Regions from separate parts of the Halomonas sp. MS1 genome, predicted to be linked through region 2. Evidence: predicted binding sites of a transcription regulator. Region 2 holds the regulator's gene; the other holds the start of a gene.
The links. Region 2 encodes FliA, which starts transcription of late flagellar genes. Its sites were predicted from a motif close to CTAAAGTTNNNNNNNNNNCNGCCGATA; they were not measured.

Region 1: fliD (flagellar filament capping protein FliD) is a predicted target of FliA. The motif match lies at 3,075-3,101, and genes of this name have one in related genera.

Annotation. Positions count from the first base shown of each region.
Region 1 is NZ_CP098926.1:787,363-793,507, forward strand. Features, by position in the region: gene fliD (flagellar filament capping protein FliD) at 26-1,417, opposite strand; gene fliD (flagellar filament capping protein FliD) at 1,650-2,996, opposite strand; gene NF683_RS03660 (hypothetical protein) at 3,378-3,707, shown strand; gene NF683_RS03665 (YqhA family protein) at 4,060-4,665, opposite strand; gene NF683_RS03670 (exopolysaccharide biosynthesis protein) at 4,731-5,324, opposite strand; gene NF683_RS03675 (tellurite resistance TerB family protein) at 5,415-5,867, opposite strand; gene yejK (nucleoid-associated protein YejK) at 5,987-6,145, opposite strand, start outside.
Region 2 is NZ_CP098926.1:1,733,534-1,739,678, forward strand. Features, by position in the region: gene flhF (flagellar biosynthesis protein FlhF) at 1-1,082, shown strand, start outside; gene NF683_RS07780 (hypothetical protein) at 1,079-1,657, shown strand; gene NF683_RS07785 (flagellar protein FlhE) at 1,725-2,165, shown strand; gene NF683_RS07790 (RNA polymerase sigma factor FliA) at 2,192-2,893, shown strand; gene NF683_RS07795 (motility protein A) at 2,933-3,748, shown strand; partial or broken gene NF683_RS07800 (OmpA/MotB family protein) at 3,753-4,423, shown strand; gene NF683_RS07805 (sensor domain-containing diguanylate cyclase) at 4,447-6,145, shown strand, end outside.

The sequences.
Region 1 (6,145 bases), 950 kb from region 2:
TGGCTACTCAACCGAAGCGTTAAGGTTATTTCTTGCGGCCTAACTGATTATCCAGGGCATCAAACTGCTGGGTGAGGTAGGAACTCATGCTATTCATCTGGGCAATCATCGCATCCAGTTGGCCGAACTGGGTGCGGTAGCGAGAGATGGTGCCTTCAATGGTTTTTTCCATACGCTCGAAACGGTCGTCCAAGCTTTTAACACGATTTTCCGCGCCACTAATCGCCAGTTTGACCACCCCGTTATTGCCCAGCATCTGTTCGATAGTGGTGTTTAGCCTACCCGCCATGCCGTCGCCCTCGTTTTCACCGGCAAAAAAGTCATTGAGGGCCTGGGGGTTATTGGCGACCAAGTCATCTAACGTCTCTTCATCGACCTTGAGCTTGCCATCTCGTTGCAGAGTGATGCCTAGCTGGTTAAGGGTCGACAACTCACCGCCTTCTACCCCGCCGGTTAATACACTGCGCAGCCGGGATTCGATGGTACGCACGGTGTTGTCGCCCACTAGCTCGCCAGCGGTTTCGCTATCACCGGTAAAGCGAGTGAGTTTGCCAATGGTGCCTTTTAAGTCATTAAACGCTTTTACAAAGCCATTAATCGCTTCGCGCTGCTTTAGCGTATCGCGCTCAATATTAATGGTGCTGGAAGCTGTTTCGCCGTCCACGATATCAAGCTCAGTAAGATTTAGCGTTACGCCTTGAATCGCGCCTTCAATACTGTTTTCCGCACTACTAATCGCAATGCCATTAACTGTAAGCGCAGCATTTTCCCCTGGGCGCTTTGTTGCCGCACCTTCAGCAAAGGGGCCAGGCACTACGGTGCCACCGGCACCAACAAAACTAAAGTTTTCAATAGAGGCGTCTGCACCGGTCGTTTTAGAACTAAGTTCCAGCCGATAGCCGGTGCCATCGTTGATAATCGTGGCGTTAACACCAGCTTCTTTATCAGCGTTAATGGCATCACGAATATCCGCAAGGCTACTGCCTTCTACGATGTTGATCTCGACGCTCTCGCCATCGCCAAAGGTCAGTTGCAGCGCGGTCGCCCCTTGTAGATCTAGGGCGGCGTCCCGCTCTCCCACGCGGTTTGAGGCCAGCGTGCCAGAGGTGGCCAATTGGCTGACCTCTACCCGGTAGCTGCCCGGCAGCGCATCTGCGGCGGCAGTCGCTTTAATGGCATCGCCACGCACATTGGCGGAAAGGCTTTGGTAGAGCTTGGGGTCGTTGATTTTGGCGACCGCATCTTGAAACGAGTTCAGCGACGTTTGAAGTTGACCGAAAGCAGAAATTTTCGCCTGCTGCTGTTTCTTTTGAAGCGTAATTGGCGCGAGCTTGCCCCGCTCAGCCGCTTGAAGCTGATCAAGCAAACCACTGAGATCAAGGTTAGAACCAACGCCAAGAGAGGTTATCGTCGCCATGCGGGGGTATTCCTCAGTGCAAAAGGCTAAACCATAAGACCCAGGCACGCATGCGCACGCCCGTTTATTTAACAGCACTGCTATCGGCAGAAAAGCGTACAACTTTAGCGCCTTTTCGCGCTTTCGCCGCTTTTCATACTTTTTTACTAGAAATGGGAATTTTCTAATGAAAACGCCTGCAGGAAGCAGGCGTTAGCGTAGGCGTTCAACAACCACCCAATTACTTTAGCGACTATTTACGCCCAAGCTGAGCGTCGAGGGCATCAAACTGCTGGGTTAGATAGTCGCTGGTTTGGTCCATCTGGGCAAGCATGCTATCCAACTGGCCGAACTGGGTACGGTAGCGGGAGATGGTCCGCTCAATGGTTTGTTCTGTTCGGGTGTAGCGCTCTACAAGGGATTCCACACGATTTTCCGCCCCGGTAATAGCGCCTTTCACAGCCCCGTTCGTACCTAATAACTGGTCTAGGCCCTGGTTTAGCTGGCCTGCCATACCTGAATCGTCGGCGTCACCAGCGAAGAACACCGACAGCGCATTCTGGTTATTGACAATGGCGTTATCCAGCTCGCTTTCATCAATAGAAAGCGTGCCGTCCCGCTGTAGTGAAATACCAATATCACTAAGCATCGAGAACTCACCTTCGATACCGCCACTTAATATGCTGCGCATGCGTGACTCCACCGTGCGCACCGTACTATCGCCGTTCAGCTCGCCTGCCACGCCGGTTTCCGCATTGTAACTGGTCAGCTCGCCGATGGTGCCCTTAAGCTCGTTATAGGCATCGACAAAGCCCGTAATTGCTTCACGAACAGCGCGTGTATTCTGCTCGACTGCCACGGTGCTATCGCCCTCTTCTTGAAGATTAAGCGTCACGCCTTGAATCGCCCCTTCCACCTGATTGGTAGGGCTGGTAATGGCAATGCCATTCACCGTCAACGCAGCATTAGTGCCTGCTTGAAGGGTGTTATCGGTGTCCGCAGCGAAGGGCTCGGTGCCTGAAAAGCTAAAGCCGCTAATAGAGGCATCCGCACCGGTTTCACTGGAACTAAGCGCCAGCCGGTAGTTGGTGCCGTCGTTCACAATGGTGGCGTTAACGCCTGAATCCTCACTAGCGTTAATCGCATCGCGAATATCTTCCAGGCTGCTATTCGCACCGATGGTGACCTCTTTACTGGCCCCATCACCGAATGTGAAGGTTAACGTTTGCTCAGTGGTCGTTAGCGGCGCGTCCAGTTCGGCAACTCCTTCAGAGGCCAGCGTGCCACGGGTAGCGAGTGTATCAACGGTGACGTTATAACTACCGGGCTGCGCTTCGCCGTCTGCCGTGGCAGTAATGGCATCGCCTCCCACATTCGTGGAAAGGCTTTCGTAAAGCGCACTGTCGTTTAACTCAGCGGAGGCAGTTTGAAATTTGGAGAGCGCACTTTGCAGCTGACCATAAGCAGAAATCTTGGTCTGCTGGGTTTCCAGTTGACGCTCTATAGGCTTCAGTTTCCCTCGCTCAGCATCTTGCAGTTGATCCAGCAAGCCGTTGAGGTCGAGCCCTGAGCCAATACCGAGTGATGAAATGGAAGCCATAAGTTACTGCCCTTTTTTTAAATAACGCCCAACACGCTGGCGCTGCTCATACGTAAGAATGTGATTTATATTTAATACTATCGACCATTAAAGCTTAGACTTGAGCCTATTTGGCTTTTTTTACGTACTAAAAAGTAATGAATTGTAAAGAATGACGCTTACATAAAGCTAAAAAGGCATAACACCATCAATTTTAATTAATACTTTTTGCTTTTCCCCTAGCGGCCCACATGTTGAATTATCTAGATGACAGAAATATGTCAGAAAAAGGTCGGCGGTTGCTTTGACATCAATCCATCATAGACCTTGGTCTAATACCCGCATTGCTTTATAATGCACTGCAACAAGCCCATTTTAGGGCTATTTGCAGGAGAACGACTTATGCCTTCCGAGGTGTCACAACCCGCATCCAGCGTAGCGTCTGCCGCTTATCATGTGCAGCGCAGCCTACGCCACTGCCTTTCTACCGTTGCCGAGCTGCTTTACGATAACGGCCATGTACTCGAAACCATTACCTTGCCGCAGCGTGGCCTTGCCCGACGCGAGTTGGCTCATTTGAAGGGGCATTGCCCTAGTTGGAAAACATGCCAACGGGTGCTTGAAGAGAGCGGTGCCGCTGAATTTAATGATTACGACCGCTTCGTACTGACGTCTATGGGACGGGAGCTAATGTTTGATATGTTTGGCCAGGGAGCTGCCGACTGCGCGTAATCGCGTTTGCTTTGCTCTGCACGTTCTAAATACGACGTTCTAAATACAGCGTTTTAAATACAAAGCGCCCGCAGGCCCTTGAAAAAAAGGGCTGCGGGCGCTTTTCTATTGGCGCGGTGTGCTTAGCGCAGTCCAAGCAGCGATAGAATAAACAGCACAACAACGATTAGACCAATAATATAGATAATGTTACGCATAACGGCACTCCTTGCTTTTGCGTTTAAAGGCTTGCTTCAAAGAAAGCAACACCTTGAAATAACATCTCTAGCCTAGCAGTGATTGGTTATGTTTGCGTAATTTACCCTTGGTGGGCATTGAATCGCTCTCTTAAGAGAAAGTACGACGATTCGTCTCACTCCCCCTTATGCCCTAGGCTCATCAGATAAAGCGCTGCGGCCAGCGCCAGCACTGAAAGCGCGAGGTAGATGGCTTCCAGTGGCGTTGTGAAACGGATATCCACCACGGCGCGGAAAAACTCAATAATCACCGCCAGAATCACCACGCGGGCAATTTTGTCCTTGAGTTGATCCAGTGAGCCTACGTTAAACGGATGCTTGGGATAGCGCACTTCCGCCTGGTCGATCCGGGAAACAAACAGCCGATAGATACCTAGCCCAAAGATCAGCAGCACAATCGCTATTAAATAAACATCAACGGCGATGATGATGTCCGGCACCAGGGTGTCGTGGATATCTTGAGAGCTATCCACCAGGTAGTAGCGCAGTACATCACCCACCACGGTTAAGATATCCAGCGTACCCACAATAAACAGCATCAGTGAGCCCAACAGGCTTGGCACTACCGCCAGCATTACCAGAAAGCGAGAATTCCAAAGCACTGTTTCAATCCGCCGCTCCCAGGGGGATTGTTCACGGGGCGTTTTGGGCGCAGGCGGCAGCGTTGAATGTGGCGATGGTGAATTCGGTGATGATGACTCAGACGGCGCTGGATCAGACATGGTGCGTGCTTGCTCCTTTTATAAAACCGCCAGCTTAGGCGGCGCTAGGATGGTCGTACGCGAACTTATAGCACGTTGACCAGCACAACCGTAAACGTAACTCCAGTGAGTAGAAAACCCAGCGAGAGCATAATGCCGTCTCTGGCGACTAAACCTAAACCAAACAAGGTAAGCGCCAAACCCGCGCCGTTGGCGCTAAACGGAATAAACTCCATCGGCGGCATGGCTAACGCGATAAGCAAGCACATCACGGCGGTGACGCGTATCCCGATATAGCCAGTCATCCACGCTAGGCGCACACCCAGCAAACTATCCACCCATCTAGCGGGCTTCTTCATGTAGTGAATGGCTTTATCGAATTTGTTGCGGGAAAGCGAACGGGTTAATAACCATTTGGGCAGCCAGAACGTTTCTCTTCCCAGTAATAGTTGCACCGACGTGAGCAACACCAACGCCGCCATAAGCGTTGGCATACCGGGAATATCACCAATAATGGGCACAAGTGTGATTAGCCCAGCAAGCAACAATAGTGGCCCAAATGAACGCCTGCCCACCGCGTGAACCACGTCGTCTACGCTTACCTTGGCTTTTTCACGCTCCATTCGCTCCATGGTGTTAAGCAGTTCGGTTAAGTTCGATGCATCCTGCATATCACTCATTGGCGTTTCTGCGCTCCGAGCCCTGTATCAATGGGTCTATTAATGGTTATGTCGACGGCTGGGGATTTCTGCTGAGCCGGAAGGGAGCCGCTAGGCCTGGGGCGTGCTGGCAAGCTTGCTGCGAATAAAATCGCTATGGCTAACGTGTAAAAGATCTGCCAACCGCCGGATACGGTGTTCTTCGAGTGGATCGATACTGCCGTCAGCCCAAGCAAGCTGCCACATTAACGCTACCAACTCGCAGCGCTGCTCATAACCGTAGTGCTCTTTTATCAGGCTAACAAACTGGTAATGATCGACGGCATCATCCACTTCTGCTTCCGCCAATGTCATTAACTCGTTAACGTCGCTGTCACTTAAGTGGTAGCGGCTGATTAACATCTGCTTCAGTGCGGCGCGTTCAGCATCGCTTTTATCGTAATCGGCACGCATGACTTCACAGAGCAGCGCCGCCGTTGCGAGTTCTAGCGTCAGGGTTTGATTATCACGCTGCTCAGGTTCTGCCAGCGCGCGTTGGAAGAAATTGCTAATGGCATCCAGCACGGTTTCTCTCCTGTTAATAAACCTGCCACTTCGACTGGCGATATGGCACTTAGTGCCCTTTACGCCTAAGCGCCCACCCTCGCCTCACTATTCACCAATCACTATTCACGATTCACGATTCACTCCTTACGCTTCGCCAACTGCTCTTTTAGCTGCTTGGGCACTTGCTTGATAATCAGGCGATCCTGGTTTTCATCGTACTCAATGCTGGACCCGAGCAGGTGGGAGTCAAAACTGATCGATACGCCCCCAGCGCGCCCGGTAAATCGGCGGAACTG
Region 2 (6,145 bases):
CATTGGGGAGGGGGCGTGAAGAGCGATCTTCGCCCTCCGCTGCGCAGCCTCACTCGGTGAGTCTGCCGCGCTGGTCGCGGGACGTGCTGGGGCAAGGGCGCCGCCTCAGCTCTGTGCTGACGCGGCTGCGTGAAAGGATTGTTGGGTTTTCAGCGCTAGAGTCGGTATGGGATATCGCCTCCTTACCGGGCGTGCTGCAAGATAAACGCTTGGATGCACTACTGGCTAGCGAGCCCTGCGCGGATAAGGGACTGGGCATGGCATGGTCTCCCCGCCGTAATGAGCGGGGCTGTGACTGGTCGATGCCCGATCTTGGATTAGACGCCGATGGCGGTTGGCTAGCGCTAACCAGCCTACAGCACCGTCAGCCCGCAGGCTGGCAATCACGGCTGCTGCACCAGGGCGAAACGATGGGGGCCGCCGTACATCTGCTCCCCGTGTTTCCCGACCCCGCCACGTTAGCGTGGCTAGAAGCCCAACACTTGACCTGGATCACGCAAGTAGCTGCCACTCAACGGGTATACTGTCAGGGCAAGCGTTATGCCCAGCGTCAGCTGTTCACAGATAGCCCGCTCACACATCACACTGATCTACGTTTTCGTGGTCAAACGGTGCAGCTATGGCACACCCATATTGCTGTCGAGGACGCCGCTGGTACTCCGCTGTTGGCATGGGTTGGTGAAGTTCGCGATCCAGAAAATGGCAAACGCATCGCGCGTCGCTACTGGTTAACGCCTGCCCGATTAGGTGCGGATGTGCGTTCGCTTCTAGTTATCCAGTTGCAAAGCGAAGGGGTGTCTAGCCTAACCAAGCGCGCTTGGCAGCAGTTGAAAGATGCGGATGATGGCGAAGTAAGCTCGGAGGTTCGCTTATTGATGGCCAGCGGTGTCGCTGCTGCAGCGGGACACTTAGATATCGCCAATGATGACGCTGCGATAGCACTGCGCTCCGATTTGTTAAGGTTGTTGGGCACCACGCGTAAGCGGCGCGACACAGCGATGCTAGATGCGCTTGTTCACGCGTTTATGGCCCGTGACGCCATTCGCCAACTCAGCAGCGTTAGCCGTGAGGGGCTGGCATGAGCGCCCCGGATCAGGCAGCGGGCCTGCGCAAGTGGGCAGATTTACAGCGCCAGCAGCGCCAAGCAGAGTCAGTTGAGAGTGATCCCACGGGAGACGAACTTGCGGCTGAACCACTGACCGCTATGACCGATTCTTTAACGGTGCCGCCAACTGCTGCCCAAGCGCAAACCAGCGCATCGCCCTCGGTGCCGCAGAAGCCGCTTATCGTGATCGGTATGCCTAACGGTGGCGATCAGCAGGTGGCAAGAGTAAAAGGGCGCCTAGCCCAATGGTCAGTGCTGGGGCGACGTTGGGCTGGCGACCCGGATGATTGGGATATTCACATCGTCAATGCGGATGCCGCTAATCTTAGCCAACTGAAAGCGCGCTTTCCGCGTTGGGCACTATGGATTAATAGCGATGCCGATGCTTTCGCCCAGATGTACCGCTCGTTGCGGCAAATGCAGGAAAACGGTGGCCCTAGGCAGCTGTTAGCGCTGCACGAGCCAGATTTGCCGCGCCGAGGTCTACTCGATAACCTGCGCGAAGCAGCCAGCTATTACTTGGATATAGAGCTTTTACTGCTGGCGCGATGACAGCTAGCCTGACGCTATGTAGCCGTGCTTTAACAGCGGCTATCAAGCGCCCCGATAAGGAATAACAATGTCGATGCTCGCTGACTTCAAGGTCGATACCTGCAAAGCTGACAGGCTGCTCAAAAGGGTGTTGATGGTGGCGCTAAGCGTCATCACCATGAGTGCTTATGCCGCGACGGGCAGTTGGAGTAGTGAGGTGCCCAGCGTACTGGTCGCGATGAGTGACCGAGCTGTCAGCAGCCAGCCCATTCAGCCGCCAGCAGGGGCGCAGGTAGAGCATGCTGCGATAGAGCGTATTCATTGGCGTTTTCAAATGCCGGTTAATGCGCCGGTTAATGCGTGGCTATGCCACCCTGAGCAGTGTGTTCCTTTAACTGCTATGCGAGGTTCAACCACTGCGTTAGCCGGAAAACAGGTCAGTGGGCCGCTGCACTTTCGTTTTGCGTTGACGCCGGGCCAGCGCCCGGTACGGGTGCAGGAACTGCAAGTGATTGTGAATTACCAGTGAACAGAGTTCAGCCGTGAGGCACGAGGATGTATACAGCACAAGGCAGGATTAAACAGAGCGAGCTGTTAACCCAATACATGCCACTGGTAAGACGTCAGGCCTTAACGCTGCAGGTAAGACTACCCGCAAGTATTGAGTTGGATGATCTTATTCAAGCTGGCATGGTGGGCTTATTAGAAGCGCTAGGGCGTTTTGATGCGACCCAGGGAGCAACGTTCGCCACGTTTGCAAGTCAGCGTATTCGCGGTGCCATGATGGATGAGCTGCGCACACGTGACTGGTTGCCGCGTAGTGTACGCCGCTCTGCCAGAGCCGTGGATGATGCGGTGCGTCGCCTTGAACAGCAGTTAGGGCGCCCGCCGGAAGAGGGTGAGATCGCGCGTGACCTGGATATGCCGCTTAGTGAGTATCAGCAATTGCTCAATGATACGAACAGTGGCCAGTTGCTGCCCTTCGAAGAACTGGTGGCCGAAGGGGCCGAGTCCGCAACGGAGGAAGCCACTAACCTGCCCTTCGATCAGTTGTTAGATAAACAGCAACGCCAGTCGTTAATTGACGCGATTGACGCCTTACCTGAGCGTGAAAAGCTACTGATGGCGTTGTATTACCAAGAAGAGCTGAACCTTAAAGAAGTCGGGGCGGTGCTGGGTGTGACCGAATCCCGAGTCTCCCAGCTTCACAGCCAAGCGATTAGCAGGCTTCGCGCTCGCTTATATGACACCACCTAACGCCACTATTAATCACGACTAACCGGCGAGGAGCCGTTGATGAACCCATCTACGCTGATCGGTATTTTTGCCAGCATGCTGTTGCTGGTAAGCGTGCTGTTTTTTACTGCAGAGTCGCCAGAAAGCTTTATTAACTTGCCGGGGCTAGCCATTGTGGTAACGGGCACCTTGGCGGCTACCTTCATTAGTTATCCGCTGAAAGAAGTGCTACGCGTGGTGCGCCTGGTGGGATTGGTGTTTCGGCGTGAAAATACCTATGTGCGTGATGATATCAACGAACTGGTTTCCATGGCGCGCTTGTGGTTTAAAGGCGATGTCAGGGCGGTTGAGAAGGAGCTAGAGCACACTCGTAACCCCTTTTTGCGCACCGGGATTCAACTGGTGATTGCTAACACGAAAGAGGACGAAATTTTCGATATGCTGCGCTGGCGCATCGCACGATTAAAAGCACGGGAGCATGCTGAGGCGCAGATATTTCGTACCATGGCCACCTACGCGCCCGCGTTTGGCATGATCGGTACTTTGGTGGGCTTGGTCAATATGCTGGAAGTGATGGATGCAGGCGATCTTGACGTTATTGGCCCGCGCATGGCGGTGGCTCTGCTGACAACGTTCTACGGTATTCTGCTCGCCAACTTGGTGTTCAAACCGATTGCCGTCAAGCTGGAGCGGCGCACGGAAGAACGCCTTATCACCATGAACATGGTGCTGGAAGGCATTTCGTTAATTACCAAACGGCGGCTGCCTTCTTTTATTGAAGAAACGCTCAATTCCTTCGTTGCTAACTATCATGACGAGATCCGCGATGCCGCTGTAAAACCGCGGCCAACGGTTAGTTCTGCGGCAAAAGGGTAGCGCCATGCTAGATCGTGATTCACGGCACGCGTTGGAATTGCCCACTGTGCCGGGGGAGGGCGATGAAGGGTGGCTAACGAGCTATTTAGACGTATTAACGCTGTTAATCACGCTGTTTGTCTTACTGCTTGCGTTGACGCCGCCGGGGGAGGGGAAGCCTTTGACCGCGATAGAGTGCATTCTGTAAGTGCTATCACCTCGCTGCCGTTGGCCAGCTTAGCAACCGGTATCCATCCCCGGCACAGCGGGCTCAAGCCGCGAATGACTGAGCTTAATATCCCCGGGGTTAGTGTCTCTCAAGGTGAAGAAGGTGTTACGCTGCGCATCGACGACAGCTTGCTTTTCCCTAGCGGTGATGCCGTACTAACGCCCCAGGGGCAAGATGTGTTAGAAAGCCTTCTGGCAGTGTTAGCATCCTTTGAGGGGCAAATTTCAGTAGAAGGGCATACGGATAATGTTCCCATTGCTACCTCTCGCTTCCCCTCAAATTGGGATCTCTCGGTAGGGCGCGCCATTGCGGTGGTCCAGTATCTTGAGCGCCAGGGAGTTGCTATTTCACGTATGCGGGCAGTCGGTTACGCCGATACCCAACCCATGGAAAGTAACGCAACGCCGGAAGGTAGATCCGCCAACCGGCGCGTTGAACTGTTGCTAAGGCAGCAGACTGAGGGGTAAAGAGATTTCTTGAGGCCATCTCTGTGTCGAAGCATCACTCGCTACTACAGTCGTTCGGTGCATTACTGGTGCTCGATGCTGACTGTCGGCGCATACAGGCATTTAGTAGCAACTTTGTTGAATTGCTGAGAGTAAGCCTTCCTGAAGGGCGTCTCGCAACGCTCTCCAGCGTTCTAGGCAAGCGCTTAAGCCAGCGCGTACGCTATGAGCTACAAGGTCAGCAGCGTTTGCCGGGGCCTCTCACCTTTAAGTGTCCCGCTCGATCAAACCGTTTCCAGTTACATGCTTACCGTGCCGGTGCGCATGTGTTAGTTGAGATAGAACCCCTTCATTCCCTCGGTAAGCAGCGTCTGCTTGGCACGGTGAACGAACGCCTGATGCGCTTAGCGGAAGCGACCCATCAAGAAGAGCTACTTGATTACCTAGTGATGTCGGTACAAGAATTAACCGGGCATGACCGGGTGTCTGTATGCCATTTCGATAGTGACTGGCATGGTTTGATCGTAGCCGAGTCGTTAGCTAAAGGGCGCGCTCAGTCGAGTGTCGAATTAGCGGCGGTTCGTTTGCCTGCCTTGTTAGGGCAACGCTTTCCCGCCAAAGACTTCCCCATTGCACTACGGCGCGCCTATGAGCGCCATCCGGTGCGGCTGATCCAAGATGTCGCAGCACCCTACGAGCACTTACTGCCAGCGAGCGTGGTGGTAGATGTAAGTGACAGCTTCTTGCGTGCTCCGGCCCCTGAGCGTCAACAGTACTTACAGCGACTTGGCGTGCGCGGCGCATTAAGCGTGGCCATGCAGGGAGATACCGGCCTTTGGGGGCTGCTATTCTGCCACTCGGCAGCGCCTTACCCCGTAGCGCCGCCCGTACGAGATGCGGTACGCACCTTGGTGCAAATGGCTACGCAGCGGCTGTTACTGCTGAGAGCTCGCCAAGAGGCGCGCTATTTGCAGCGCGTACAAGATAGCCTGGTGCTTTCAAGTAATAATCGCTTAAAGCCTCAGGGGCCTTATCAGCTGTTTGCGGAGCATGCCGAGACATGGAAGTCGCTCTTTCGTGCCAATGGCGTTGCGTTATGGGTGAAAGGCAGTATCTATCAATCAGGCAATACGCCCAAGCCGGAAACGATCGGCCAGTTGGTCACGCGGATTGAAAAATCCCATATCCATAGTGGGCCATGGTGTACCCAAGAGACAGCCAAGGAGCCGCTAACATGCTCTTTAGACATGCTAGAGCAGAGTGGAGTACTCGCCGTGCCGCTGCCTACCGATCCTGCTCAGCGCGGCTGGCTGATGTTTTTTCGTCCTGAGCAAGTGGAAACGCTCTACTGGGCGATGCAGCCCTCTTCAGCATCCCTGCCACCTATGATGATGTCGCCTTCTGACGCGTGGTGCGAGGAGGTCACAGGAAAAAGCGAAGCCTGGCAACGGGTTGAGCGGCTAGCCGCGATAGATTTAGGAGAAGATTTAACGCTGGCCATTTCTGCTTATGAGATCAGCACGCTCAATATGCATCTGGAGCGCGAGCGTAAAGCGCTGGCAGAAGCGAATCAGCGGTTAGAGCAGTTGGCACATTTTGACCCGCTCACTCAGGTGTGGAACCGCTACCGCATCGAGCAGGCTATTGATGCAGAGCTGGTCGCAGCAAAACGCTATGGGGCGGCTTTCGCACTGTTGTTATTTGACGTCGACCATTTTAAACAGATCAATGACACCCTCGGCC